3 regions of the Rhizobium ruizarguesonis genome follow, and region 1 is predicted to be linked to each of the others. Evidence: predicted binding sites of a transcription regulator. Region 1 holds the regulator's gene; each other region holds the start of a gene.
The links. The regulator HrcA, encoded in region 1, represses chaperone genes, less so after heat shock. The targets are predictions, from matches to a motif close to GTTAGCACTCNCNNNNNGNGAGTGCTAAC.

Region 1 (9,670 bases):
TGCAGGCCGTAGAAAGGTGTGCCTTCCTCGATGGTCAGCTGATAGAGCGAAAGATGGTCGACCGCATAGGAGATCGCCTCCTTCAGTTCCTTTTCCCATTCCTCGACCGTTTGGTCGGGCCGGGCATAGATGAGGTCGAAGGACATGCGCGGAAAGATGTCGCGCGCCAGCCTTATCGCCTTCAGCGCGTCGGCGACATCATGCAGCCGGCCGAGGAATTTCAGATCCCGGTCGTTCAGCGCCTGCACCCCAAGCGAGACGCGATTGACGCCGGCCGCCCGGTAGCCGCGGAAACGTTCGGCTTCGACGCTCGAAGGGTTGGCCTCCATGGTGATCTCGATGCCGGCAGGCACATGCCATTGCCGCGCAATGCCGTCGAGAATGGCGGAAACCGTTTCCGGCTTCATCAGCGACGGCGTGCCGCCCCCGAGGAAGATGCTCGTCACCGTCTTCGGCCCGCTGAGGGACCGGACCGTCTCCATCTCCTTCAGGAAGGCTGATGTAAAACGCTCCTGATCCACCGGCTGGTGGCGCACATGGCTGTTGAAGTCGCAATAGGGACACTTCGCCGCGCAGAAGGGCCAATGCACATAGACGCCGAAGCCCGGCTCGCCGGTATCGGGGAGCAGAGCCGCGTCGCGCGAGGTGCTTGGTGTGTCGAGATTGCCCACGGACCGACCTTATGCCTCCAGGCAGGTTTCGACAAAGAGTTTGAAGGCGCGGGCACGGTGCGACAGCGCTTGCGGCTTGCCGACGTTCCAGCCGTGTTTTTCCTCGCCGCTCATTTCGCCGAAGGTGATGTCGTAGCCCTCGGGCTGGAAGACCGGATCGTAGCCGAAGCCCTGCGTGCCGCGCGGCGGCCAGACGACGCTGCCTTCCACCTCGCCGCGGAACAGCTCCGTGTGCCCATCCGGCCAGGCAAGGCAGAGCACGCTGATGAAACGCGCCCTGCGCTGTTCCGGCTTTGTTGCGCCCGCATCCTGCAGCGCCTTTTCCACCTTCGCCATCGCCATGTCGAAATCGCGCGTGCCGTTAGATGTCTCCGCCCAATTGGCGGTGTAGACACCAGGATCGCCGCCAAGCGCGTCGACCACCAGCCCGGAATCGTCCGAAAGCGCCGGCATGCCGGCGGCATTGGCCGAGGCGACCGCCTTGATCGTCGCATTCTCCTCGAAGCTTGTGCCGGTCTCATCCGGTTCGACGAAGTTCAGCTCGGCCGCCGATTTGGCGGTGAAGCCGAGCGGCCCGATCAATTCCTGGATCTCGCGGATCTTGCCGGCATTGTGGCTGGCGACGACGATGGTCTTCGTTTCAAGCTTGCGCATTCAGATATCCTGTTCGATGCCCCAGATTTTAGCCTCCGCGCATTCCAGGCTGTTGCCGGCCGGATCGCGGAAATAGATCGAACGGCCGCCGTTCGGCCAGTGCACTTCGGATTCGATCGCCACGCCCGCTGCCGTCAACCGCTCGGCCATGGCATCGATATTGCCGCCGGACACCCGGAAACAGGCATGGCCCTGGCCGCTCGTGCCGTGCGGCGGCACCTGCAGCGACCCAGGCGCCGGCGGCTTTACCGTTTCCTCGGGATTGAAGATCAACAGAACGCCGGGCCCACAGCGGAAGAAGACATGCCGGTTGGCGGCGCGGGCGATCTTTTCAAGCCCGAGAACGTCTTCGTAAAACGTCTCGGCCTTATCGAGATCCCGCGCATAGAGCGCCGTTTCCAACATGCCTTCCAGCATGGGGTTCATCCTTCGACGGCTTGCTTCTGCAGCGCCACGAGTTCGCCGATGCCGTTCCTGGCAAGCTGCATCAGCGAAGTGAATTCGCTTTCGCTGAACGGCGTGCCTTCGGCCGTGCCCTGGATCTCGACGATGCCGCCGGTGCCCGTCATGACGAAGTTCGCATCGGTCTCGGCCGAGGAGTCCTCGATGTAATCGAGATCGATCACCGGCTGGCTGGCGAAGATACCGCAGGAGATGGCGGCGACATGATCCTTCAGGACCCGGTCGACCTTGATCATGTTGCGGCTTTCCATCCATTTCAGGCAGTCGTAAAGCGCGATCCAGCCGCCGGTGATCGAGGCGGTCCGCGTGCCGCCATCGGCCTGGATGACGTCGCAATCCAGCGTGATCTGCCGTTCGCCGAGCGCCTGCAGGTCGACGACGGCGCGCAGCGACCGGCCGATCAGACGCTGGATTTCCTGGGTGCGGCCGCCCTGCTTGCCGGCGGCGGCTTCGCGCTTCATGCGTTCGCCGGTCGCCCGCGGCAGCATGCCGTATTCGGCCGTGACCCAGCCCTTGCCGGTATTGCGCAGCCATGGCGGCGTCTTCTCTTCGAGGCTCGCCGTGCAGAGCACATGCGTGTCGCCGAACTTCACCAGGCAGGAGCCTTCCGCATGCTTGGAAAAATTGCGCTCGAACGAGACCTTGCGCATCTGGTCGATTTTTCTGCCTGAAGGCCGCATTCTTATCTCCTGGGGTTTATTTGACCGCTTCTACGATTGGCGGCGCTCATTTGCAAATTCCCTTTTGCCACGGGTGTTAGTTTGACTTACTTTTCAGGAAGTATCATCAGCACGGGTTCGAAAGCTTCATGGGCATCAGGTCGACGTCGGTTTCGGATGCCGTAGCTGCGCTGGACGAGCGCTCCAGGGAAATTTTTCGTCGCATCGTCGAAGGTTATCTGGAAAGCGGCGAGCCGCTCGGTTCACGCAACCTGTCCCGTATCCTGCCGATGTCGCTGTCGCCGGCCTCGGTGCGCAACGTCATGAGCGATCTCGAAGAGCTCGGCCTCATCTATTCGCCGCATGTCAGCGCCGGCCGGCTGCCGACCCAGATCGGCCTGCGCTTCTTCGTCGATGCCTTCATGCAGGTCGGCGACCTCTCCGCCGAGGAACGCGCCAATATCGACCGCCAGGTGCGGGCCGAAAGCGGCGGCAATCCCGTCGAATCGATGATGAACGAGGCAAGCCGCATGTTATCCGGCATTTCGCGCGGCGCCGGCCTCGTCATCACCTCGAAAAGCGATCCGGTGCTGAAACATGTCGAGTTCATCCGGCTCGAACCGACAAAGGCGCTGGCCGTGCTCGTCGGCGATCACGATCAGGTGGAGAACCGCATCATCGAGCTGCCGGCGGGTGTCACCTCCTCGCAGCTGACGGAGGCGGCGAATTTTCTCAATGCGCATATGTCCGGCCAGACCCTGCCGGAACTCCGCAAACAATTAAGCCGGTTGAAGGACGATGTCCGCCACGAGCTCGATGCCCTGTCGCGCGATCTGGTCGAGCGCGGCATCGCTGTCTGGGCCGGCAGCCCGGACGAGGGAAAGCCCACGCAGCTCATCATCCGCGGCCGCGCCAACCTGCTCGAAGGCCTGGCCGGCGCCGAGGATCTCGACCGGCTGCGCCTGCTGTTCGACGATCTCGAGAAGAAGGACAGTCTGATCGAGATTCTCAATCTCGCTGAAAGCGGTTCGGGCGTGCGCATTTTCATCGGATCGGAAAACAAGCTCTTCTCGCTCTCCGGCTCGTCGCTCATCGTCGCGCCCTATCGTGACGATGACGATCGCATCGTCGGCGCTGTCGGCGTCATTGGCCCGACGCGGCTCAATTATTCCCGTATTGTGCCGATGGTGGACTATACGGCCCAGCTCGTCTCCCGCCTTTCGCGCAACCAGCTTTGACGCCCGCAACTGCCAAGCACGCGGAATTTTCGCTTCTTTGTCACGCAGACTTGATTTTTTTCGGTCAAACCTCGATATCGGGCGCATCTGAAGACACCAACCGGAGACCGTCATGACCGATGACACGACGAAAAACGGACCTGACGCAACTGTGGCGGATGCCGCAGCCGACGCTACCGCCTACGTCGAGAACGAAACTGCGCAGGAAGAGGCCGCCCAGCCGGACGCGCTTGAGCTTCTGAAAGCCGAAAACGGCGAACTGCGCGACCGCTATCTGCGCCTTGCTGCCGAGATGGACAATCTGCGCCGGCGCACCGAGCGCGAGGTGAAGGATGCCAAGTCCTATTCCGTCGCGGGCTTTGCACGCGACATGCTCGCCGTCTCGGACAATCTGCGCCGCGCACTTGATGCCATCTCTCCGGAGACCAAAGCTGCGGCCGATGCCGGCCTTAGCACGCTGATCGAGGGTGTCGAGATGACCGAGCGCGCCATGCTGTCGGCTCTCGAGCGCCACGGCGTTCGCAAGCTGGAGCCGGTTGGCCAGAAGTTCGATCCGAATTTCCATCAGGCAATGTTCGAGGTGCCGAACCCCGACGTGCCGAACAATACGGTCGTGCAGGTCGTGCAGGCAGGCTTCTCCATCGGCGAGCGCGTGCTGCGCCCGGCCATGGTCGGTGTCGCGAAGGGCGGCCCGAAGCCGGCGGAAGCCGAAACCAACTCCGTCTTCGACGAGAAAGACGCCTGATATCCCTTCCTTCTGCCTCGTGCAGAAGGAAAGCCGAAGCGTTAGATGCGGGCGAAGCGTTCGATCAGCAGATCGAAAAAGCCATCCGCATCGACATGGCGCATAACCTTGGCGTTGCGCTTGCGCTCGGTCACATGCCACCAGTCGACGACCGTCATGCCGACGGTGAGTTCGGACTGGACCTCGATCTCGACATTGCAGTCCCGGCCCTGGAAAAGCTCCGGCTTGAGCAGGTAGGCGACGACGGTCGGGTCGTGCAGCGGCCCGCCGTCGGAACCGTATTTCTCGATGTCGAAGCGTTCGAAGAATTCCAGCATCTCGACCATGGCCTTTGCCGGCGCCGTGCCGATCTCGGCCATGCGTTTCACCCGGTCCTTGCGGGTCAGCAATTGATGCGTCACATCAAGCGGCATCATCACGATCGGAACGCCTGAGCGGAAGACGATATCGGCGGCTTCGGGGTCGACATAGATGTTGAATTCGGCGGCCGGCGTGATGTTGCCGCCCTCGAAGAAGCCGCCGCCCATCATCACCAACTCGCGGATGCGGGGGATGATGTCGGGCGCCTTCTGGAAGGCCATGCCGATATTGGTGAGCGGCCCGAGCGTACACAGCGTCACAGTGCCTTCAGGCTCATGGCGCAACGTCTCGATGATGAAATCGACGGCATGGCCGGGCTGCAGCGCCATCGTCGGCTCGTTCAACTCCGGACCGTCGAGGCCGGTCTTGCCGTGCACATGTTCGGCCGTCACCAGCTTGCGGGCGATCGGCGCGTCGGCGCCGGCGAAAACCTTCGTCTCCGTCCGTCGGCAGAGCTCGCAGACGATGCGCGCATTGCGGCTGGTGAGCGAAAGCGGCACGTTGCCGGCGACCGTCGTGATCCCCAGCACCTCCAGCTCATCGGGACTGCCGAAGGCCAGCATGATGGCGGCCGCGTCGTCCTGGCCGGGATCCGTGTCGATGATGATCTTTCTTGCGCTTGCCATTCCGATCGTTCCATCCTCGCACTGCGTGTTATCGGGCCGCACCGATTTCTTCACGTCCCGTCACAAATCAGCACAATCCGCGCGGGCATGTTTTGATGCGAGGCAGCAGGCGCTTTGTCAAGGAAAGAGCCTGACGTCAGCTTAAAATTGAGAAGGTGGCGCCGACACGTCGCGCCCCATGCCTTGCAGCGCCGGGCTCCTGTCCCCATATTAGCGGCATCCGGATGCTGCACTTGAGGTCCGGGATGGTCGCTTGCGCCAAGGACTTGAAAAGAGATGAGCCGCATTACCCCTTTCGCCAGCCCGCTGCTTCTGGGCTTCGATGCCATGGAAAAGACGCTGGAGCGCATTTCCAAGGCGAGCGACGGATATCCGCCTTACAATATCGAACGCATCGGCGCCGACAGCGGTGCGCCGGAACGTCTGCGCATCACTCTTGCGGTGGCCGGCTTCAGCGAAGAGGAACTCGATGTCTCCATTGAGGAGAACCAGCTTCTGATCCGCGGCCGCCAGGTCGAACAGGGCGAGCGGGACTATCTCTATCGCGGCATCGCCGCCCGCCAGTTCCAGCGTACCTTCGTCCTTGCCGATGGCATGCAGGTGCTCGGCGCCGGCCTGAAGAACGGTCTGCTCTCCGTCGATCTAATTCGTCCGGAACCCGCGCGAATGGTCAAGAAAATTAACATTTCGGTCTCACAGTAGCACAACGGTTTGTCGAACCGTTGGTCCCTTCTCCCGGAGGAACAGGAATGTTGATGAAAGAAGCCACGTCTCACTTGACCAAATCCGAGCTTGCCCACATCGGCAACGGCGAGGTCGCCTATATCAGAAAAATGCGGACCGATGAGGTCGCCAAGTGCTTTCCCGAGGCGCCGGATATCGATCCGACCGTCGATCTGTGGGCGCTCTTCGGCGCCGACGGCACGCCGATCCTGCTGACGGATAACCGCTCCAGCACCTTCTTCAAGGCTGCCGAGGACGAATTGAAGACGGTCAGCCTGCACTGACCGTCAACGACCGTCTGTCGCGTTTTACCGCGTTCCGGCACGGGGTCCCTCTATTCATTTCGCTGCGGTCGGGACTGTTGTTGCGACATTGCGCCTACAGCGCCGCGCGTCTTTAAAGCATGTCGCGCAAAACTGTGCAGCGGTTTTGCGATAACGACATGCGTAAAAACAAAGACCTAAAGCGCAAGGAGCGAATCTGAAAGATTGCGCCGCGCTTTAGAGACGCGCAAAGGAAGCTGCGGCACTTTGAATTGCGGTAGGCTCAGATCTTCCTGAATGTCAGATAGGCCGAAGACCGGCCCTCGCGCCGCGCCTTGGCCTCGTAACGTGTGCTCGGCCAGCCCTCATAGGGCGTCAGCCAATCCGCTGCATTGTCGGCCATCCAGTCGAAACCGCCATGGTCGCGGCATTTGATCAGCGTCCAGTTCACATAGGTGTCGATGTCGGAGGCGAAGCAGAACAGGCCGCCGGGCTTCAGCACGCGATGAAAGCGGTCGAGATTGGTTTTCGAGACGAAGCGCCGCTTCCAGTGCCTCCGCTTCGGCCAGGGATCGGGATAGAGCAGATCGATTATATCGAGTGAACCGTCCGGCAGCCAGTCGAGCAGCTGCGTCGCGTCGTCATTATAGACGCGGATATTGGAAGCGCCGGTCTCGCCGATGCGCGACAGCAGCTTCTGCATGGAATTGACGAAGGGTTCTACACCGATGAAGCCGGTCGAAGGTGTCTCCAGCGCGCGGTGGATCAGGTGCTCGCCGCCGCCGAAACCGATTTCCAGCCGCAATCTTTCGACTGGAACCGGGAAGAGGGATGTCAGCGGCTCGGGGGGAGCCGCTGTAAGATCGATCAGGAATGCCGGCAGGAGACTGTTCAGCGTCTCGGCCTGCTGTTCGCGCAGGGCCTTGCCCTTGCGGCGACCGAAGAAGGCTTCGGTCGCCCGGCTGCGGCGTTCCATATCCGTCATGCTTTATCTCAGGCCTTCACGCTTTCCTTGAGCGCCTTCACGAGGTCGGTGCGCTCCCAGGAGAACGAGCCGTCGCGGCCGGCCTTGCGGCCGAAATGGCCATAAGCAGAGGTCTTGGCATAGATCGGCTTGTTGAGGTCGAGATGGCGGCGGATACCGGTCGGCGAAAGGTCCATGTTCTTGCGGATAGCCGCTTCGATCTGATCCTCGGTGACCTTGCCGGTGCCGTGCAGGTCGACATAGATCGACAGCGGCTGGGCGACGCCGATCGCGTAGGAGATCTGGATCGTGCAACGGTCGGCAAGGCCGGCGGCGACGACGTTCTTGGCAAGGTAGCGGGCGGCATAGGCGGCCGAACGGTCGACCTTCGTCGTGTCCTTGCCGGAGAATGCACCGCCGCCATGCGGAGCGGCACCGCCGTAGGTGTCGACGATGATCTTGCGGCCGGTGAGGCCCGCATCGCCGTCCGGTCCGCCGATGACGAACTTGCCGGTCGGATTGATGTACCACTTGCAATCGTCGGCGATCTTCAGTTCACCGAGCGCTTCGCGGATATAGGGCTCGACGACGGCGCGGACCTTGTTCGAATCCCAGCTCTCGTCGAGATGCTGGGTCGAAAGCACGATCGAGGTTGCTTCCGACGGCTTGCCGTCGACGTAACGCACGGTCACCTGGCTCTTGGCGTCGGGGCCGAGCTTGGCGACTTCGCCGTCGCCCTTCTTGCGGGCAATCGCGAGCAGTTGCAGGATCTTGTGGGAATAATAGATCGGGGCCGGCATTAGGTCCGGCGTTTCGCGGCAGGCGTAACCGAACATGATGCCCTGGTCGCCGGCGCCTTCGTCGCCCTGCTGGTCGGAGGCGCTGTCGACGCCCTGCGCGATATCGGCCGACTGCGAGTGCAAGAGCACGTCGATCTTGGCCTTCTTCCAGTGGAAGCCGTCCTGCTCGTAGCCGATATCCTTGATGGCGCGGCGGGCGGCAGCCTTGAACTTCGACGGGTTGATGACGTCCTTGCCGTCCTTGTCCTTCTTCATCAGGCTCGGCGGCAGGCGGACTTCGCCGGCGATGACGACGCGGTTGGTCGTCGCCAGCGTTTCGCAGGCAATGCGCACGCCCCATGGATTGACGCCGGTCTTGGCCGCTTCGCGGTAGACCAGATCGACGATCTCGTCGGAGATGCGGTCACAGACTTTGTCCGGATGACCTTCGGCAACAGATTCGCTGGTAAAGAGATAATTCGCGCGCATTTCGGGATTCCCCTCAAAGAACAAAAGCCAGCTAGTAGGTACTCAGTTCGAGGGCCGATGACAAGCGCAGAAGGACATAAATATATCTTTATATCTGCGGCAAAGTGACAAATTTTGCCCCAAAAACGCAAAAAAGGCGGCCTTTCGACCGCCTTTCGAATTCTGCACTGGTCTTGGTTCAGTCGGCGTCGGCTTCAGCGGCCAGGGCTTTCACCAGCTCCACGACCTTGCGGCGAACCTTGGGATCGGAAATCTTGACGAAGGCGCGATTGAGCTGCAGTCCTTCCGAGGAGGACAGGAAATCGACGACGTAATTCGAGCTGGAGGCTTCCATGCCGCCGCCGCCGGCAGAATGTTCGCCGGGCGCGTCCTCGAAGAAAAAGGACACCGGAACATTGAGGATGTTCGAGATGTTCTGCAGGCGGCTTGCGCCGACGCGGTTGGTGCCCTTTTCATATTTCTGGATCTGCTGGAAGGTGATGCCAAGGCTTTCGCCAAGCTTTTCCTGGCTCATGCCCAGCATCGTACGACGGAGGCGAATACGGCTGCCAACATGGATGTCGATCGGATTCGGCTTCTTTTTGTTTTCAATCATGGTCGTGCCCTAGCTAAGAATTTCAACCTGTTTCTAACCGGCATGCCCCTGATCCATCCCAAAACGCCACGTTGCAAGAGGTGAGGAACCCACCTTCGAACATACGTTAAGAACGCCGATTGTCATCACTATGCAATTTTAGGGGTTTTTGGTCAATTCAACCCGGAAATAAAACCTCTGCGAGAAATTAGCGCAATCAGAATCAGCAGTGCCTCGGTCAACCAGAAGTATGTTTGCTGGGGGTTTGTCGTTCCGAGTCCCGCGCTGTTGCTATCGAGCGTTGCATCGATGAAGCCGGTTTCCTCAAGATCGAGGCCCGCAATAATTTCCCCATGGGCGTTCACCAGCGCTGAAATGCCGCTATTGGCATCACGAATCAACGGCAGACCGGTTTCAACAGCCCGTACCCGCGCCTGCTGGAAATGCTGATAGGGGCCGGGCG
Region 2 (9,670 bases), 1.1 Mb from region 1:
GATGCCGAGATCCTCGGAAATCATCTGGCCGGCGGTCAGCACGGCAATGTCTTCCAGCATGGCCTTGCGGCGATCCCCGAAGCCCGGCGCCTTGACGGCCGCGACCTTCAGGCCGCCGCGCAGCTTGTTGACGACAAGCGTCGCCAGCGCCTCGCCTTCGACGTCCTCCGAGATGAGGAGCAGCGGTTTACCGGTCTGTACGACGGCTTCCAGGATCGGCAGCATCGCCTGCAGGCTGCCGAGTTTCTTCTCGTGAACGAGGATATAGGGCTCCTCCAGTTCCACGCGCATCTTCTCGGCATTGGTGACGAAATAGGGCGAGAGATACCCACGATCGAACTGCATGCCTTCAACGACATCGAGTTCGGTCTCGGCGGTTCGCGCCTCTTCGACTGTTATGACGCCCTCATTGCCGACCTTGTCCATCGCCTTGGCGATCATCTCGCCGATGGTGGCGTCGCCATTGGCGGCAATGGTGCCGACCTGTGCGATCTCGGCTGACGATTTGACCTTCATCGCCCTCGCCTGGATTTCCTTGACGACGGCGGTAACGCCGAGATCGATGCCGCGCCTGAGATCCATGGGGTTCATGCCGGCAGCGACGAGCTTTGCGCCTTCGCGGAAGATGGAGGCGGCAAGCACCGTCGCCGTCGTCGTGCCGTCGCCGGCAAGATCATTGGTCTTCGAAGCCACCTCGCGCACCATTTGCGCGCCCATGTTCTCGAACTTGTCTTCGAGCTCGATCTCCTTGGCGACGCTAACGCCGTCCTTGGTAATGCGCGGTGCGCCATAGGCCTTGTCAATGACGACGTTGCGACCCTTCGGGCCAAGCGTCACCTTGACGGCGTTGTTAAGCAATTCGACGCCGCGCAGCAGGCGGTCGCGCGCGTCGGTGGAGAATCTGATTTCCTTGGCAGACATGATGTTTCTTCCCAGTTCGATCTTGAGATGCGGGTCGGAAATTCGACCCTCAGGCGGCTTTGTCAGCAGCCGCTTCGGTCTTTTCGACGATGCCCATGATGTCGGTCTCCTTCATGATCAGAAGGGTTTCGCCATCGATCGTGACCTCTGTGCCCGACCATTTTCCAAACAGAATGAGATCGCCGACCTCGACATCGAGCGGGACCAGAGTGCCGCTTTTGTCGCGCAGGCCCGGGCCGACTGCGACCACTTCACCTTGCTGCGGCTTCTCCCTGGCGGTGTCTGGAATGATGATCCCGCCCTTGGATTTGACATCGCCTTCCGCACGTCGAATGACGACGCGGTCGTGAAGTGAACGGAATTTCATAGAGGTCTTTCTGCTGCCGGCGCGTATGGCGGCTGCAGTACATAAATAGCACCCGTGGCACTCGATTGATAGGAGTGCTAATAAATATTGTTCACCAAGGGAATTTCTTGAAAAATTCAGGAAATCAATTTGAACGGATATTTTGTATTAATCCAGAAATGAAAAGAATTTTTTCGCCGTCGCGCTCAATTTTATTTAGCATATCGTGACCTTAATTTAGCGTTTTTTATAGATAAATCCGAATTATCTTGATTTGAACTCAATCAAGGCGCAATGATAGGCCTCGTCGATTTGGCCGACTTGGCTTCGCGGTGTCAGAGACCTACGACCCGCCATCACCACTGAATTCTCGATAGCGAATGTATGACGTCGTTCCGGCGTTCATTTCGCCTGTTCCGATCCGGAATGAGCTTGGCGCTGACCGCGGATGTACCGGCAGCCTCGAGTTCGTCCGGCTCGGATCTCAACGATACAGGAACGCTTCAGTGTATTCCTGCGGAGGCCTCAGCCGTGACAAGTCGCACCACAGAAACCGTCGTCCGTTTTTCATCTCCATTCCGCCTGCCCGGTTTCGACGGGGCGCAGCCAGCCGGAGAATACCGCGTCGATTATGACGAGGAATTGATCGATAGCGTTTCCAGGCTTGCCTGGCGACGGGTCGGCGCCTTCATCCACTTGCCGGCGATCGCCGCGCAGAGTTCGACGCAGCAGATGATGCCTGTCCACCTGTCAGATCTCGAAACCGCGCTCGAAAAGGACCACAAACTGTCATGACCGCTACGCGCATCCCGCAACGCAATGGACGCTCGATCCGACGCGAGGCAGCAACACATATCTTCAAGGTGGGGCAGACCGTCCGGGTGAAGGACGGGTTCCTGGTCGTTCCCTCCAAGCTCCCCGAGACATACCGCATTACCGCTACGCTGCCTCTGAGAGGAAATGTGCTGCAATACCGCATCCGCAGTGACGATGAACGTCATGAGCGGGTCGCGACGGAAGACAGCCTGGAACTGGTAAACCTATCGCCCGCCGGCAGCGGCGCAACACTGATCGAGAGGACGTTTGGCCATGGCCACGGCCCGAATGACGAAAGGTTGACATCGTGAACAGCCATGAAGACGAAGCCGAACGAAGACGGAATGCCTTTGCCGTCGGCACATGGGAAGACAAATGTGGCGCGTCCGGTCGCTACTCCATGGAGATCGAACACGACCGCCGGATCGAATCCGCCCGTTCGTCGACCGTCTATCGTGTCTCAGCAGGCGTTCCAGTGCTCGCCGACCATGCCATGACCGGCAAGAGCCGTTCGGAGGCCGGGAAAGACATGATGTCCTTCAATCTTCTCAACATAGGATACCGGAAGGAATGGCTCAGGCTGTCGGACGCCGCTCGGAGTGCTCGTGAGACCCCGCCGGTTCAACCGTGGCGCTAGCCTTCCTGAACCAAAGCCGTAGCTTCGATGCGGCGAGAAATGCTGTGCGCTTCGTCGGCCATGACGGCATGTTCCAGGTGTTGTTCTTCATCGAGGTTGGCGCTCTGGCGAAATCCGACACCGCATTGCAAAGAACCGGGCCTTCGGAAACGAATTGGCTTTCGTTATTCGACGCCCTGCGCAACTCCATTCAGGACGTGGCACACAAAGCCTATTCCTACCGCCGCCGCGCTTTCTATACTCTAACTGCGGCGGATTTCCGCTAGGCGGATCCGGACGCGCGAGAACGCTCCATGTTGATCCGTTACGGCTATGAAATTACGCTGACCTGCCCGCAGCCGACCGCATTGGTATGCCTGTTGTCGGTTCATGATGATCGTGCGGCCGACATCAGAATTCCGGAAACGGTCTTCACCACGCCCGATGTTCCCACATCGACTTATCGCGACCTCTTCGGCAACCGCTGTCTCCGGCTGATTGCCCCGGCGGGCGACCTGACCATATGGGGCGATGCGACGATCGAAGACGACGGCAAACCCGACAGGTCGCTGCCAGGCGCCAGGGAACTCCCGGTTTCGGAATTGCCGGATGATTGCCTCGTCTACCTGATGGGCAGCCGCTATTGCGAGACGGATCGTCTCAGTCAAATTGCGTGGGATATGTTCGGCACCGTCTCACCGGGCTGGGGCCGCGTTCAGGCGATCTGCGACTTCGTTCACGGCCATATCCAATTCGACTACATGCAGGCGCGATCGACGCGGACAGCCTTCGAGGCGTTTCACGAACGTGTCGGCGTCTGTCGCGACTTTGCGCATCTCGCAGTGGCGTTGTGCCGTTGCCTCAACATTCCTGCCCGATATATCAACGGCCATCTCGGCGACATCGGTATTCCGGTCGTCGATCCGATGGACTTCAGCGCCTGGATCGAGGTCTTCCTGGACGGTGCATGGCATACATTCGATCCGCGCAACAATACGCCGCGGATTGGTCGTATCATCGTCGCACGCGGGCGCGACGCCGCCGACATACCGCTCATCAATTCCTTCGGTCCGCATGTGCTGAAGGCGTTTCGAGTCTGGACCTATGAGGTGACGAACCTGCAACAGATGCAAAGCGTCGCCGGGGGCGCTGTTTAGAACGAGACCCGGGCGGATGCGCGGCAATGTCCAGCCTCAGGCTTTGCCGCAGGCGCCTGCAGTCGGCGGACTGCCTGTCCCACAGTAGCTCCTGGCCGAACTGCGCCCTCCCCCAAAATCACGTGACAGCGTTGCTCGCCTTGTCTTAACTAGCACATTGCCGGTTCAGGGCCGACTCGCACCGAAAGCCGGTGCGGATGTCTTCGAGTGGAGGGCCACTTCTCGCTCGGTCTCAAAAACATAATGATCGGCCGGAGATCGATCCCGGCGTGCCGGTCCGCGTTGCCGACCGCTCCGGGCCGCTTGGGCTTGCGCTGAAAAGCGGCAATTTCGGCGCCCCCGATTTCTTCGCCAAGGCGCTGGGCAGGATCGCCGGCCATGAATGATCCGCACCCACGATACGGGCCCCTTCGTTGACTTAAAGCGCGTCGCAATCTTTCAGATTCGCTCCTAGCGCTTTAAGTCTTTGTTTTGCGCATGTCGTTGTCGCAAAATCGCTGTAGACTTTTGCTCGACATGATCTGGTTGAAAGATGTTGGCGTCGAGCCATCTTGGGTGTGAGCAATCCTTCGGGGATTAGCGGAAGATAGGGAGTTCGCAGTTGATGTTGGATCATATCTCCATCGGCGTAAAAGACCTCGAAAGAGCTCGCCGTTTCTACGATGCGGCGCTGGCGCCGCTCGGATATGAGCGCCTGTCCAATTCCGACACCATGATCGGCTACGGCCCGGAAAGGGTCGGGCTCTGGGTGATGCAGGTCGAACAGCCCGTGGTTGCCGACATGCGATCCGGGCTGCATTTCTGCTTCGTCGCGCCTGATGAGGCCGCGGTCGATGCCTTTCACGCGGCGGCCGTCGCATCCGGCGGCACGGATAATGGTGAACCGGGTGTGCGGCCGGATTATGGGCAATTCTATTACGCCGCCTTCATCATCGACCCGGACGGCTACCGCCTCGAAGCGTATTTTCACAAAGGCGAGCTGTAACCGGCCGCCCTAACCTTTTGTTTTCACGCAATTCCGGACCGCTGCGCAGTTTTGCTGGAATTTGCGCTGTCTTTTGTTCTGCGCAATTCCGGACGCAAAACCGCTGTGCACTTCTGCTGGAATTGCTTTAGGCCGCGGCTCTCGAGATCGATACGCAGCAGCCGGAGGCTTCGAGCGCCTGGCTGGCGACGTCGAGGAACAGGCGACGGAACCAGCGCGCCCGGCCGTCGGCCTGGTCGACGCGGCGATAGAGCATGGTTACGGGATCGGCCGGCAGCGAAAGCGGCGGCTCGCAAATCGTCAGCCCATGCAACTGCGCCATGCAGCGGCCGATCGACTCCGGCACGGTGGCGATGGCCGGCATGGCCCGCAGCGCCGTCGGCAAGGCGGAAAAGCGCGGTACCGTCGCCACCACCTGTCTGACGTGGCCGGTGCGGCTCAGCGCGATGTCGATGCTGGTCGCGGCATTGCCTTCGAACGAGACCGTGACATGCGCGACATTGGCAAAATCCTTGAGGCTCAGCGGCGCCTTTAGCCGGAGTTGAGCTTCGTCATAAATGCAGATCGAGGCCTGGTCGAACAGCGGCGCACGAATGTGCCAGGAGGCCGGTTCGTCGTGCACGGAGACGCTGAAGTCGAAGACGCCCTCGTCCAACCGGCGCGCGGCATCGCGTTTCTCGGAGGCGACGCCGATCAGCCGGGCGCCGGGTGAAAGCTGAAGAAGACGGGCGGCAAGCGGGCCGAAGAAGGCCGATTCGAGATTGTCACACATGCCGATGCGGAACTCGCCCTGCCAGCTTGCCGGATCGAATTCGGCCTGCGGGCGGATGGCGCGCTCGATGCCCGACAGCGCATCCTCGATCGCCGGGGCGATGGAAAGAGCGCGCGGCGTCGGCTGCAGGCCGCGGCCGACACGCACGAACAATTCGTCGTCCAGCGCCTCGCGCAGGCGCCGCAAAGCGGCCGACAGGCCGGGTTGGCCGAGCAGCAGCCGTTCGGCGGCACGACTGACGTTGCGCTCCTGCATCAGCACTGAAAAGGCCAGCAGGAGATTGAGGTCGATCTTGCGAAGCGTGACATCATTCATCATCATCAGTAATACCTGGCATGGCTACTATCAATTTGCAATAGGAAAGGAAGCTGTACATTTTCTCGTTCCCTGCCGCCCGGCAACCTCCCCCGATGAGGCGGCAGCAAAGAAGGAACGATTTCGATGACTCTTTCAAAATCGCCAAGCGGGGCGGGGCTGGCATTGCTGCTGCTCTGCGCCGCCAATTTTCTCGACGCCATGGACGTCTCCACCATCGGCGTTGCCTTGCCTGCCATCCAGGCCGAACTCGGCATGGAGGCGACATCGCTGCAATGGGCCGTCAGCGCCTATGTGCTCGGCTATGGCGGCTTCCTGCTGCTCGGCGGCCGGGTCGCCGACGTCTTCGGCCATCGCCGCGTCTTCCTCTGGTCGCTGGCGATCTTTGCCGCCGCCAGCATCGCCGGCGGTTTCGTCGATAGCGGGCCGACACTGATCGCCGCCCGCTTGATCAAGGGCATTGCCGCCGCCTTCACGGCGCCAGCGGCCCTTGCGCTGCTGCTCTCCGTCTTCGGCGAGGGAACCGCACGGGCAAAGGCGCTCGGTGTCTTCTCCTCCACCGGCGCCGCCGGCTTCGTGCTCGGCATGGTGCTCGGCGGTGCCGCGACGATCTTCAGCTGGCGGGCGACGCTCGTCATGGGCGCGCCCGTCGCCATCCTGACGCTCGTTGTGGCGCCGCTGGTGCTGCCCGCCGACCCGAAAAGGGCGGGACCGAGACCTGCCTTCGACTGGGCCGGCGCGCTGACGATTACGCCCGGCCTGTTGCTCTTCGTCTTCGGCATCACCAATGCCGCGGCCGCCGGCTGGCAGGCGTTCCCGACCTGGGGTTCGCTCGCCGCGTCGCTGGTGCTGATCCTGCTCTTCCTCGTGGTCGAAGCGCGCCATGCCGATCCGATGGTGCCGCTCGGCATGTTCCGCCGCGCCAAGCTCCGGCATGCCAATGCGATCGCCGCCCTCTTCCAGGGTGCCTATGTCGGCTTCCAGTTTCTGGCGACGCTCTACTATCAGAACGTCATCGGCTGGTCGGCCTTCACGACGGGCTTCTGCTTCGCCCTCGGCGGTGTCTTCGTGATGTTCCTGGCGCCACGTTTTGCGACGGTCGCGCAAAATCGCGGTGCTACCCGGCTGATGGCAGTGGGTGTCGGCCTGCAGGCCTTCAGCTACATCTTCTGGGTGACCGCACTCGGACATGTCGATCCGATCCTGCTCGTCGTGTTCTCGCAGATCCCGCTCGGCCTCGGTTACGCCCTGACCTACCCCTCGGTGCAGGTTGCGGCCCTTTCCGATGTGGAGGATGACAAGGCGGGGCTCGCCTCCGGGCTACTCTTCGCCTCCTTCCAGATCGGCGGCGGCATCGTGCTTGCGGCCGCCTCGGCGGTCTTCGCCGCCGCACCGCATTTCGGCTGGAACCCCTATGTCGCCGGCATCGCTTTCGTGGCATCGCTTGCGGTGGCGATCACGCTGCTTGCAGCCGCCGGTCCGCGGCCATCGGCCGCCCGGAGGCCTACCTATCAAGCGGCGGAATGATCCTCACAGCCCGCACTCTGACCGGTGCGGGCTGCTCATGAACCGGAGCTAAATCTGCGGCAAGAATCCCGTTGCGTTGCCTGGGCGAAAGGCGCATGGTCGCAACTTCGGCAGCCATTGAACGGGCGCTGCCGACTGAGGATCTTGGTATCCTCGCCCCGATGAAAGGAGGACCGATGTCTTCCACTTCCGAAAAATCGCATCTGACCTCATCCGATCTCGACATGCTTCAGGGCGTGCTCGACGACGCCGGTTACGACGCCAGAATCCTGATCGACGACGAAAGGGTCTTCAACGTCGCGGCCGTGCTGCTGATCAGGCTGTTCGAGGAGGGCGTCACCTCTCCGGCCCTGCTCTCGCTGGCGCTCGAACACCATTTCGGCAAGCTGAAGACGCCGCCGAAACCGGTAACCCCCGTCTTTAACCGATATGCGATACAAGGATTGCCCCGCGAAGACGCGCCGGCAAGAGCGCCGCGGGTCTTTTCAGACGCGCTAAGGACGCTCTAACACTTTGAGTTTGCGCGTAATCCATTCGGAAATCGATTCCGATTTCGGGGTTATGCGCTAGCGGCAAGCGAGCCGCTCGGCTCCGAAGGATTATTGTGCGGAAAACCCTCTTGCTTTGTATCTGCGTCGCAGCGGCCGGTTATTTCGGATGGGTGCAGTTCGGGGCTTACCAACAACGGCAGCAAGCTAGGGATTTTGCCGACATCGACAGGGAGCGCCGGGTGGCGCTCCTGGAAATCGATGGCTGCCAGGCGCAAGTGGATATGCTTTTGTCGATGACAGACCGCCTGCTCAAGGCCGGCGGCATGCTGGTACCGCTCGATATCGGACGGGACATAGAACTCTGTTTGGCCCGCGGCATCATGTCGACATCGGGCCGATCGGAGATGGAAAGAACGAAGCTGATCCGCCTGTTTCCCTTAGAATAGGATGTCGTCCGAAAACCGCTGACACTTTTCGGCATCATGCTCTTGCGGATTGAACCCTGTGGAAATATGGCTTTCCTGCGGCGGTGGCCTTAATGGCGACTCAATTTTACGCTAAGAGGATGGCTCGCTGATTTGGCCGATGCGGCATTTGCGGTGACCGGAGTTCCGGCCCGCCATTTTCCCGATCGCGAAAGCATGGTGACGTCCCGTCTCAACGTCGGGTTTGGCTTTCGGTGACCTCTCCGGTCATCCGCCTCCAGACTGCGATGCGGTTTCAGCAGGCATCATTTTCATTCCATCCCTGCGGCCCGGTGTTGTCGGGTTGCCCCTCATGACGATCCCGCGATCTCTGATCGCGACCGACAAGCGGGGCGAATACCACGCAGGCTGCGGCTTTCAATTTCGATCTAAAGGGAGATTTTATCGATGGCAAAAGGACAAGTAAGAAGCAATCGCGAGGTCCGGAAGCCGAAGAAGGACAAGCAGGCAGCGAAGGTGGAAAGCACATTCGCCAATCAGATGAAGACGGCGACCAAAACCGCCCCGCAGGGCAGTGCTCCAAAGAAATAGAACCTCTTATCGAGCCCCCGCTCCGCCCCCGTGCGCATAACAGCGCAAGTGATAGCGCGTCTTGTCGAACGCGCCGCGCTCCGGCGTGACACCATCACCCATTGACATGTTTTCAGAAAAACAGGAATTGCTGCAACCATGACCACTCTTCATACGATGTACCACTTCGACTATCCGCTCTTCCTCATTCGCTCGGCCGTGGTGATTGCACTCGGCTTTTCGGCGATCGTCGCCTTTCACGGCGTCACTCTGTGATCGAATCTGCGCGCCGCAGCGAGTGCGAGGAAATCCAAGTGGCCCCTTTGGGCGAGCCCGGCGACAACCCGGAGCGATCCGAAAACCCGGATCGATCCGCAGAGCAAGCCGAGCTTTTCGCTGAAAAACGCTGGCTGAAAATCCTTGCCGGATATCGCCAGCCACGAGCCGGACGCAGCGCTTTCGAGCTTGTCGTCACCGTCGTCCCTTTCGCGCTGTTCTGGGCTACCGCATGGGCAGCGGTTCATTACAGCTTCTGGCCCGGCCTGATCCTCGTCCTTCCCGCCGCCGCCTTCCTGCTCCGGCTGTTCATGATCCAGCATGATTGCGGCCACGGCTCGTTTTTCGCCCGTCGCCGCGTCGACGACTGGGTTGGACGCACGATCGGCATCCTGACGCTGACGCCCTACGACTATTGGCGCCGGGCGCATGCGGAACACCACGCCTCGGCTG
Region 3 (9,670 bases), on a different replicon from region 1:
CATTGAGGTCGAAGCGTCCGTCGCCGCGCCGGATGTGCGCGAGATCGTAACCGGTCATATAGCGGTTGAGTTTCGGAAAAATATCGGTGATCCGGTCCCGTTTTTCGCGCGCGATGCGGTCGACCGTCCTGTGGATCTCGCCGACGCGATCCTGGCGCGCGGCGATCTCCGTGAGTGCCTCCGCATCGAGCGGGCGGGACCACCAGTCGGTCCCATCCGCAAGCACGATGCGCAATCCCAGCACATGGTTGCTGGTCTTGCCGTAGAGGCATGAACCCTGGCCGCAGGCATCGGTGGAGACCATGCCGCCGATGGTGGCGCGATTGGAGGTGGAGAGTTCAGGCGCAAAAAACAGGCCGTAGGGCTTCAACGCCTGGTTCAGCTGATCCTTGACCACGCCTGCCTGGACCCGCGCAATTTTCCTGATCGGGTCGATCTCGAGAATGGAATTCATGTGTCGCGAGCAGTCGACGACGATGCCTGAGGTGAGAGATTGACCGTTCGTGCCGGTTCCGCCGCCGCGCGGCGCGACGGTGATCCCCCGAAAAGCCGGCTCCGACAGCACGGCCGCCGTGATCTGCAGGTCTTCGATGCCCTTTGGGAAAAGGATGCCGGCCGGCTCGACCTGATAGATGGAATTGTCGGTCGAAAACACAGTCCGGCTTGCCGGGCCGGTCTCGATGTCACCGTCGAAGCCTGCCTCAACGAGCCGTTGGAAGAAATCCGCGGGGGGAAGGGGGATTGAAGCGTTCGGCTGGAGACGTGGAATCATTCTCCCAGAAATGCTCAAAAGATCCGATCCTTGTCAATTCCGCCGGACCCGCCAGTTCCGCGACGGACCGCGCAAAGGGAATTCGAGTTCTTGCCGGAGCTGGCTAAGGCCAGCGCGGCCGGGTGCGCGGCCCGAGCCGGTCGAGGTGGCGGCATGGAGCGTCATCGAGGCCGAACATGTCACCGGCGAAAACGTCGTCGTCAGCAGATGCGAGATCTATGTCGGAGCCACTCCGTCGCGGCGTGGTCACTGGTGCTGCGAGCGGGTCGACAGGCTACGCGAGATGGGCTGAGGGTTTACGCCGTCGGCCGAGGCCGACGCGCTCAGGGACTGTCCGACGAAAGCGGCGAAAAGCCTATCCGGGCTGATGCGTTCGAAACCGCTGACGTCGCCCGAATTGAAGTCTTCCCGACGGACCAGGCGACCGGCGGCGGCAGCATGGTCAAATTCCCGGAGCAGTAGGCGGGCGCTCGCTCGTTTCGAAGAGGCCGCGGGCCGCCTCGACCATCGACTGCAGGTGATCGGGGTCGCGCACGCCCTGTCGGTAGAGCTCGATGATGATGCTGGCCATTCGTTCGGCTTCGTCGCTGTTCCTTGCCACCCCGTAATCGGCACTGAACTTGTCGAAGACGCGCTGGCAGGTTGCAAGATCGCGGGAGTCCAGCGGCACCTGCGATCGGTTTTTGATCGTCTGAACCATCTCTATTCCCTCGGAAAAGGCCCGCCCGGCGGTGCGGGCGGGCGAGATTCTAGAAATCCATGCCGGGGCCGGCGGGCATCGGCGGCGGCGCGTCCTTCTTGGGCTTCTCGGCAATCATGGCTTCCGTCGTGACGAGAAGGCCGGCGATGGAGGCCGCATCCTGCAGCGCGGTGCGAACCACCTTGGCCGGATCGATGACGCCCTGCGCATAAAGGTCGCCATATTCGCCCGTCTGAGCATTCCAGCCGTAGGAGAAATCGGAGTTCTCGCGTAGCTTGCCGACGATGATCGAACCTTCTGCGCCGGCGTTCTCGGCGATCTGGCGAGCCGGCGCCTCGACCGCGCGGCGAACGATGTCGACACCGACGCGCTGGTCGCCATTGGCGGTCTTGATATTGTCGAGCGCCTTGACGGCGCGCAGCAGCGCCACGCCGCCGCCCGGCAGGATGCCTTCCTCGACCGCAGCACGGGTGGCATGAAGCGCGTCGTCGACGCGATCCTTCTTTTCCTTCACCTCAACTTCCGTCGAGCCGCCGACGCGGATGACGGCAACGCCGCCAGCGAGCTTGGCAAGGCGCTCCTGCAGCTTCTCTCGGTCATAGTCGGAGGTGGTTTCTTCGATCTGAGCCCTGATCTGGGCCACACGACCTTGGATGTCGGACTTGGCGCCTGACCCATCGACGATCGTGGTGTTTTCCTTCTCGATCGAGACCTTCTTGGCACGGCCGAGCATGTCGAGCGTGACGGATTCGAGCTTGATGCCGAGATCTTCGGAGATGACGGTGCCGGCGGTCAGGATCGCGATGTCTTCGAGCATGGCCTTGCGGCGGTCGCCGAAGCCCGGCGCCTTGACGGCAGCAATCTTCAGGCCGCCGCGCAGCTTGTTGACGACGAGCGTTGCGAGAGCTTCGCCTTCGACATCTTCAGCGATGATGAGGAGCGGCTTGCTGGATTGGACGACGGCTTCGAGCACCGGCAGCATCGATTGCAGGTTTGACAGCTTCTTCTCATGGATGAGAATATACGGGTCTTCGAACTCGACCCGCATCTTGTCGGCATTGGTGACGAAGTAGGGGCTGAGATAGCCGCGATCGAACTGCATGCCTTCGACGACTTCGAGTTCGGTCTCCGCAGTCTTTGCTTCTTCGACGGTGATCACGCCATCATTGCCGACCTTTTCCATGGCTTCCGCCAAAAAGTGGCCGATTTCGGCATCGCCATTGGCGGAGATTGTGCCGACCTGGGCGATTTCGGAATTGTTGGAGATCTTGCGGGCGTTGGCCTTCAGTTCCGCGACGATGGCGGCGACCGCAAGATCGATGCCGCGTTTCAGGTCCATCGGGTTCATGCCCGAAGTCACGGCCTTGGCGCCCTCCTTGACGATTGCCTGGGCCAGCACCGTTGCCGTCGTGGTGCCGTCGCCGGCGACGTCGCTGGTCTTCGAAGCAACTTCGCGGACCATCTGGGCGCCCATGTTTTCGAACTTGTCTTCGAGTTCGATTTCCTTGGCGACCGAAACGCCGTCCTTGGTGATGCGCGGGGCGCCGAAGGATCTTTCGATCACGACGTTGCGGCCTTTCGGGCCGAGGGTCGCTTTCACGGCGTTGGCCAGGATGTCGACACCACGCAACATCTTCTCGCGGGCTTCGGTGCTGAATTTGATTTCTTTAGCAGCCATGTCCTCACTCCTTCATAGGCAGCCAGAGCAATTCCAGGAAAGTACGAAGGGGTTTTCCGTTCGGAATTGCGTCAGAAATAAAATGTTGGAGCGGTTCTGCGTTTCCATGAAAAGCTGAAGCGCTCCAGCGTGGACGGATGTCAGCAGGGATCTCATGCGGCCTGCTTCTTTTCGCCCTGGGTTTCGATGATGCCCATCACGTCGCTTTCCTTCATGATCAGCAGATCCTCGCCATTGATCTTGATCTCGGTGCCGGACCATTTTCCGAACAGGATGCGATCGCCGGGCTTGACGTCGAGTGCCTGGATCTGGCCGGCGTCGTTGCGTGCGCCGGGGCCGACGGCGATGACCTCGCCTTCCTGCGGCTTTTCCTTGGCAGTGTCGGGAATGATGATGCCGCCCTTGGTCTTTTCCTCTGAATCGACCCGGCGGACGAGAATGCGGTCATGAAGCGGTCGGAACGACATGTCTTCCTCCATCGATAAACAGTGATGACGTTGTCCTTAGCCGGACCGGATGACCAATCCGGGCGGGTGCTCGCGCGCGAGCCTTGCGAGAATGATTTGGTTCGATGGTTTTGCAATTCAAGAGGTGATGGAAGAAAAATTGGCACTCCCTGCTCGTGAGTGCTAACGCCCGGCAGGGAACAGAAAATCGCCTCCCGCGTTCGAATAACGAAGGCGACGGCGTGGTGCCGGAGGCGAGTTCCAGCAGGATTGAGGCTTGAATCCGGATTTCGGCATTCCCAACTCTTTGATGATCGAGGCTTGTTCAAGCTCGGTCATCGTCCCACGTCTTTTTGGAGTGAGTGACATGGAAGAGAAGACCAATATCATCAAAGACCTCAGTATCGAGGAACGCGAGGAAATCCTCGTCGATATCGCTCGTACGCTGGAGGAGACGGCTCGCGAGGCCTATGTCGAAGGCAACACGCAGTTTGCCGCACTTTCCAACAATATGGCCGAAACGATCCGCGTCAACGCCGATGAACTCGCCCGTGATGATCCGGAAAATGCCGAGCTCGTATTTCAGCAGGCGACGGCGATGATCTCGCAATTCGAAGCCGTGCACCCCTATCGAATGGTGAGTATGGCCGTTCATTGATTGCCGGGCGGTGCGGGGCGCTCGCTCAAATCAATCTCCACCCACGCGGAACTCTCACTGCTTGCAAAGGTTAGTGGATCACAACATCGAGAGGTGATCCATGGTGACTTCCAGATTAAACGTGCCGCCCGAGAGCGGGACAGATGACGCGCGTTCCGCCGATACGGAGCGAGCCGAGACCGATCGTAAAAGGGCATTGGAAAATGCCCGGCGCAACGCGAGTTCGACATCAGGCCGCGATAGCGACACTGAAAACCCAAGCCTGAAGCTTGCGAAAGAATATCTCAGCCTCGGCGGCCACCGTCGGTCCATGATCGACGACAACATCACCGATGTTCGCCAATGGGATGAGGATCCACCCGAGGCTGAGCGGTTCTGGAAGGAACGGGTGGAGACGCTTTCGAAGGATAAGCGCAAACAGGTGGAGGATTTTCTTCCAACCATCAACACGCCGTGAAAGCGGCTGGGCTCGTTCTTCGGATGAAATGCGCTTGGAGGCGATCATGGCTATAGACAAGCACGAGCAGATCCGTCGCCGTGCCTACGAAATCTGGGAGGCCGAGGGCCGCCCGGACGGCGCCGATCAGCGCCACTGGCTTCAAGCCTGTGACGAACTGGCCGGCGAGGATGAGAATGAGACGCTGCAGAACCTGCTTGATGAAGACGACAGGGATGATGCAGCACTGCTTCAAGGCGCCGGTGAGAGCGGCGATCTCGATCGCCCACGAGCGAGGCCTGTCCAGGCCGCGATGGCCCCCGTCCCTGACATCGAGATGACGACGGGCGAAAAGCCTTCCCGACGGAAGATCAGGAAGACAGAGGGACCGTGATCGCCATGCAGCATCTCGACCATGCCATCCAGATCGCTCTTACAGCCCATGAAGGTAAGGCGGACAAAACCGGCCGGCCGTTCTTCGAGCACTGCCAGCGGGTAGCCCTTCTGGTTTCTGGTGACGAGACGCGAACGGTCGCCTACCTTCATGACGTTGTCGAAAAGGGAAGCGGCTGGACGCTCGACAGGCTGAGGGAAGAAGGCTTTCCGCCGGCGATCATCTCGGCGGTGAATGCTCTGACACGGCGGCCGGACGAGCCGGACGACGACTTCGTCAGACGTGCGGCATCAAACCCGTTGTCCTTGCCCGTCAAGCGGGCCGATCTCGAAGACAATCTCCGGCAGGCCGAACAGGCCGGCAAGAAAACGGAAAAATACCAACGCGGCCTGGATCTCCTGCGCGACATAACGAGCGGGTCATAATTTTACGTTCGCCGGCAACTGCCATCAAGGTCGGCAATCTGGCAAGCGTCCACTACCCGCCTCCATGTCATGCATTGAGAGCCGGCGGCCTCCGTTGCACCGCGGCGGAGGCCGTTTTGGCCTATCTCATGCTTTGTTGGTAAACCACACTGTCGGCGCGCCGAGCACGCCTCCCGTGCGCATCGCCGTCTTCAGCTCGTCCAACTTGCTGAATGCCTGCGCCGCTTCAAACGTGGCGAACTCGTGGGTGACGGTAATATCGTTCGGATTGTCGATGGCGCGATAAACGGCTTGCGCCGTCACCCCGTTGGCCTTCTGCACCTGATGAAACGCATCATACGTCTTGCGCCAAGTGGCGTAGTCGGAGACCTCGTGCCTCACGAATAATGTCGTCATATCATCCTCCCGCGTTGCATTTCCAAGTTTGGTTGAGACGCGTGTTACGATTGCACGAGGAACGTCATGGTCTCGGGCAAGACACCGTCACTCGCCATCGCATCGGCCGCTGCCTTGGTCTGCATGAAGGCCATCAACTTTTCCATATCTGCAACGTCCATGACCAAGCCGACGCGGTTGGACGTTTGAGGGTCTGTGAACGTGCGAATGTTCGTCACGCCGACGGGTTCCAATACCTGTTTGCGGATGGGCGAAGCGAGCCAGTGTTTCGTGTCTTTGACGTCGTGATAGATCATTATGGTGGGCATTGCGGTCTCCTCTCAAGATCTCGGAAACTGAAGGCTGAGTATGCTGCTGCGCTTTGCCGGATTTCATTACAGCAATGTTGCGAAGAGTGGGTTTTTCTTATTCATTAGTTGAAGATATAAATATAATTATGGAGTAATTCGAAAATATTATGCGACGACCGCGTTGAGCGCGCATTGGTTTTTGAGAATAGCTTTGGTGACGGTTCCGGAGTCAGCGAGCGTCATTGGCGCTAAGATATGATCGTTATGCCCGCACGGCGCCCGTAGTCCCGCAGCTCGAGAAGGAGACCAACATCCGTACCGGCGTCAATGGATTGAACGACGTCGAGCCGATCCTCTGTCATGCGATCCTCGAACAGGATCATGCATTGTTCGGGGTCGCACTGGCGGGACGTCCAGATCAACCCGTCAATGTCTGCGCGCGCCCGATGAATGGCTTCGGCCCACAGGACGGTCTCGCCATATGTCGACTTCGGCGTTTCGATGAGATCGGTTCGACTGAGTTTCCAGGCTTTCAAATCGGGTGCGAAAAGGCTTGCCAACCGTAGATCACGCTTTGGCGCGATGACGCTCACCGTCCGCGCTTCGACAACGGCTAGCCGGACGGTCTTGAAAGCGGCGGCCGGTTCGATGTCGTGAAAGATCGACTCGAAGGCGGCCGCCTCTCTGCTCGTTGCCGCATAGAGCGTTGCGACACAATTGCCGTGCGCGTCGTTGAACGGCGCAAAGCGCGTCGGCTGTCCCTTGCAGAGATTGAATTGCCCTGCCCGGAACGAAGACAGATGGGTCCGATGAAGCGCCGTACCCGCCTTGATCGTCCGGATGTTGATCGTTGGAAAAGGAGACGGCGGGCATGGCAGAGGAGGGTGGCTCACCCAATGACCTCTTGCCGTTCACGGGCCGCGGCAGCAGCCACCGCGTCGATATCGTCAAGCGCATCCATGGGCGCCTTGTCGTCCAGCCAGCCGTTCGTTGAAACGAACCAGAATGCGCGCTGCCATGGAGACAGGTTTTCCGGAAGCGCCACAAGCGCCTTCTTGATCGCAGGATGCGGCCGTCCGTCCCGGAGCTGAAACGCCGGAAAATATTCGGTGCCGCGATGATGTACTGAGAAAATGTCGCCGGCTTTCTTCCAGCGCGCCGCAGTCGCGTACAGGTTTCTCGCGCTTGAGCCGGCGCGGTTTCCGATCTCCGCGCTGGTGAGCTGCGGCACCTCAGCGATGAAGCGATCCCTGACCTCCAGATTGTCCGCTGCGAGCACGCCGCGCGCCTCGCCAAGCTCATCAGGCAGGATAACATCCGCGAGCTTGTTGATCGCATCTTCCAGGCGGCTTTCTTCCAGCGAGCCGCTGACGCGGACCATCGTCTGGAAGAAGGTCTTGACGGATCTGCGATGTCCTTCCGGCAGATCGGGTTTCAAGCGGATTACCACGGAATCCCCGACCGCAACATTTGCAATCGCCCTGGCGAGCTTCGCGAGTTCGGGGTCCGCGTTCTCAGGAAAAGCAGATCGATCGACGGCGAACTTCGTCAGGGTCTGCAGGAAGGCATCCGCGAACGCATCACGCAGAGCGTTTTCATCCGAGGTCCGTTCTGGAGCAACGCCTTTGCGCCGGTGGCCAGCCAATGGCACGGTTCGCCCGTCGTTGGCGGACGACCGATCAATCATGAGAAATTCGGAAAAGAGAGCTTCGGTCATTTCGGCCACGTGAGATTGGTGATGAACATCTCAATATCACTTAATTCATGCAAAGTCGATTGCAATGGGAGTGTCAGGATGACCATAGCCTCGCATATGCGCCAGTGGACAGATTTGATGGCAGGATCGATTTGACTTCCCAATATCGGTTGTCGCACCAATTTGACGATCGGATACGCCTCGGCGCGTGAGACGACAAAGGTTTAGAATGATCGAACGCCGACCATTTGATCTCAAGGCTTATGCGCAGGACATCGGAACAAGGCCATGCTTTATCTGCGGCTTGGTCAGGAATGCCCCTGACTTCTTTCACCATCGCGTTTTTGAAGACGACGAGACCATCATCTTCCTGAGCAAATATCCCACTCTGCCCGGTTATTGCCTCGTCTGTCCAAGAGAGCACCGTGAGGATCTGGCGTGGGACATGTCGACAGATGAATATCTTCGACTACAGGAGAAGGTGCACGTCTTGTCGCGTGCCCTCAAGAGCGTGTTCGACGCCGAGCGAATTTATGTGCTTTCGCTCGGCAGCCAACAAGCCAATAGCCACCTGCATTTTCATGTCGTTCCCTTGCCCTCAGGTGTGCGTCTTGAAGAGCAGCAATACCATGCACTGATGGCGGAGTACGGGGTTCTGCAGATACCTGACGATCAAATGGCACAGTTGGCGCAGCGCATCGCTGAAGCATACCGTTCCGAGTTGACCGCACGATAATCAACCGTCTGGCTTGCGGTCGAAACCCGAAAGCCAGTGCCTCCAAGCTACGTCCCGAGGGCGAATGCCGGAACCTGTACGCCTTTCTCGCGAAAGAGCCGCTCCACCTCGTCGAGGCGAGGGCAGGCCGGCGGGTTGAGCGCCTTTGCCCAGTTCTCGCGGCTGGACAGGGCCATTGCCGCAGTTGCGAGCACGGTGGTTCCGGGGCCGATTTCACCGCGCAGCTGCGGCAGCAGGGTCTTGGCGTGGATGAGATTGGTGTTCGGTATCGGGCTCATCGCATGGCCGGCCCTCGGATGGGGCGATAGATCGACGATGGCGCTGACGTCGGTCTGTCCGTACCAGACGGCCCGGCCATCGCTTACATCGGAGCGATCGGCATTGAAATCCGCGCGTTCGATCGCAAAGCCGCCCTCGATGGTACTGAGGGTGCGCGGCGTGGCGATGCGGTGAATGCGGATGTGCCACGGGTTTTCGGGAAGCAGCCAGGTTTCGATGGTGACATCGCTCCAGGGGCGCCAGCGCGAATAGAGCAGGTCACCAGCGATCAACGCCTCTTCGAGAGTTTCCCGCATGCGGAAATGGACGCCGTCATCGGAGAGGCCGAGCATGCCGTCGAAACTTGCGGCGGAGAAATTCCGGTCGTCGGCTTCGATGTTGAAGGCATAGCGTGTGGAATAGACGAATTTCGAATATTTCTCGTTTGCGCCGAGCATCTTGTCGTGCTGCTGCCCCGAGGAGAGTACGACCACGTTTCCCGGCGTGTGCATGGCGACCATGCCCGCCGGCTTCAACGTAACCGGCTCCGGAAATTCCGGCTGCGGTGCCTCCTCGGCGGTCCAGAACGGATGACCCTGCGGAAGAGCGAGCGGCAGGAAGAATTTCAGCGCCCAATAGGGCGAGCCGGGAGAGTTGTAGCTCTCGCTCATGAAGAGGTTCGGATAGCCGTAACCGACCGAAAGAACGCCGTCGCGATCGGCAATCGGCATCGCCGACCACCAGCGGATATGGCGCATGTAATAGCCCTTGATCTCTGCCCAGGG

Region 2: the regulator HrcA is predicted to act here: its motif matches at 1,342-1,370, upstream of J3P73_RS07965 (co-chaperone GroES).
Region 3: the regulator HrcA is predicted to act here: its motif matches at 3,756-3,784, upstream of J3P73_RS27220 (co-chaperone GroES).

What each region holds. Positions count from the first base shown of each region.
Region 1 covers NZ_CP071678.1:451,253-460,922, forward strand. Annotated here, with positions in the region: gene hemW (radical SAM family heme chaperone HemW) at 1-671, opposite strand, end outside; gene rdgB (RdgB/HAM1 family non-canonical purine NTP pyrophosphatase) at 681-1,325, opposite strand; gene J3P73_RS02190 (VOC family protein) at 1,326-1,751, opposite strand; gene rph (ribonuclease PH) at 1,748-2,467, opposite strand; gene hrcA (heat-inducible transcriptional repressor HrcA) at 2,596-3,684, shown strand; gene grpE (nucleotide exchange factor GrpE) at 3,797-4,429, shown strand; gene J3P73_RS02210 (nucleoside hydrolase) at 4,471-5,415, opposite strand; gene J3P73_RS02215 (Hsp20 family protein) at 5,692-6,117, shown strand; gene J3P73_RS02220 (BQ00720 family protein) at 6,165-6,422, shown strand; gene trmB (tRNA (guanine(46)-N(7))-methyltransferase TrmB) at 6,685-7,386, opposite strand; gene metK (methionine adenosyltransferase) at 7,395-8,633, opposite strand; gene J3P73_RS02235 (helix-turn-helix domain-containing protein) at 8,812-9,228, opposite strand; gene lnt (apolipoprotein N-acyltransferase) at 9,381-9,670, opposite strand, start outside.
Region 2 covers NZ_CP071678.1:1,592,653-1,602,322, reverse strand. Annotated here, with positions in the region: gene groL (chaperonin GroEL) at 1-921, opposite strand, end outside; gene J3P73_RS07965 (co-chaperone GroES) at 971-1,288, opposite strand; gene J3P73_RS07960 (hypothetical protein) at 1,799-2,062, shown strand; gene J3P73_RS07955 (hypothetical protein) at 2,059-2,394, shown strand; gene J3P73_RS07950 (hypothetical protein) at 2,391-2,720, shown strand; gene J3P73_RS07945 (DUF1488 family protein) at 2,711-2,986, shown strand; gene J3P73_RS07940 (transglutaminase-like domain-containing protein) at 3,014-3,856, shown strand; gene J3P73_RS07935 (VOC family protein) at 4,461-4,841, shown strand; gene J3P73_RS07930 (LysR family transcriptional regulator) at 4,969-5,931, opposite strand; gene J3P73_RS07925 (MFS transporter) at 6,055-7,455, shown strand; gene J3P73_RS07920 (hypothetical protein) at 7,551-7,964, shown strand; gene J3P73_RS07915 (hypothetical protein) at 8,060-8,392, shown strand; gene J3P73_RS07910 (hypothetical protein) at 8,819-8,962, shown strand; gene J3P73_RS07905 (fatty acid desaturase) at 9,265-9,670, shown strand, end outside.
Region 3 covers NZ_CP071679.1:581,054-590,723, forward strand. Annotated here, with positions in the region: gene ydiJ (D-2-hydroxyglutarate dehydrogenase YdiJ) at 1-772, opposite strand, end outside; gene J3P73_RS27205 (hypothetical protein) at 918-1,064, shown strand; gene J3P73_RS27210 (hypothetical protein) at 1,215-1,472, opposite strand; gene groL (chaperonin GroEL) at 1,522-3,150, opposite strand; gene J3P73_RS27220 (co-chaperone GroES) at 3,303-3,617, opposite strand; gene J3P73_RS27225 (hypothetical protein) at 3,964-4,254, shown strand; gene J3P73_RS27230 (hypothetical protein) at 4,355-4,711, shown strand; gene J3P73_RS27235 (DUF2934 domain-containing protein) at 4,758-5,084, shown strand; gene J3P73_RS27240 (HD domain-containing protein) at 5,090-5,509, shown strand; gene J3P73_RS27245 (hypothetical protein) at 5,636-5,905, opposite strand; gene J3P73_RS27250 (hypothetical protein) at 5,950-6,213, opposite strand; gene J3P73_RS27255 (RES family NAD+ phosphorylase) at 6,444-7,088, opposite strand; gene J3P73_RS27260 (hypothetical protein) at 7,085-7,912, opposite strand; gene J3P73_RS27265 (HIT family protein) at 8,121-8,627, shown strand; gene J3P73_RS27270 (DUF2264 domain-containing protein) at 8,675-9,670, opposite strand, start outside.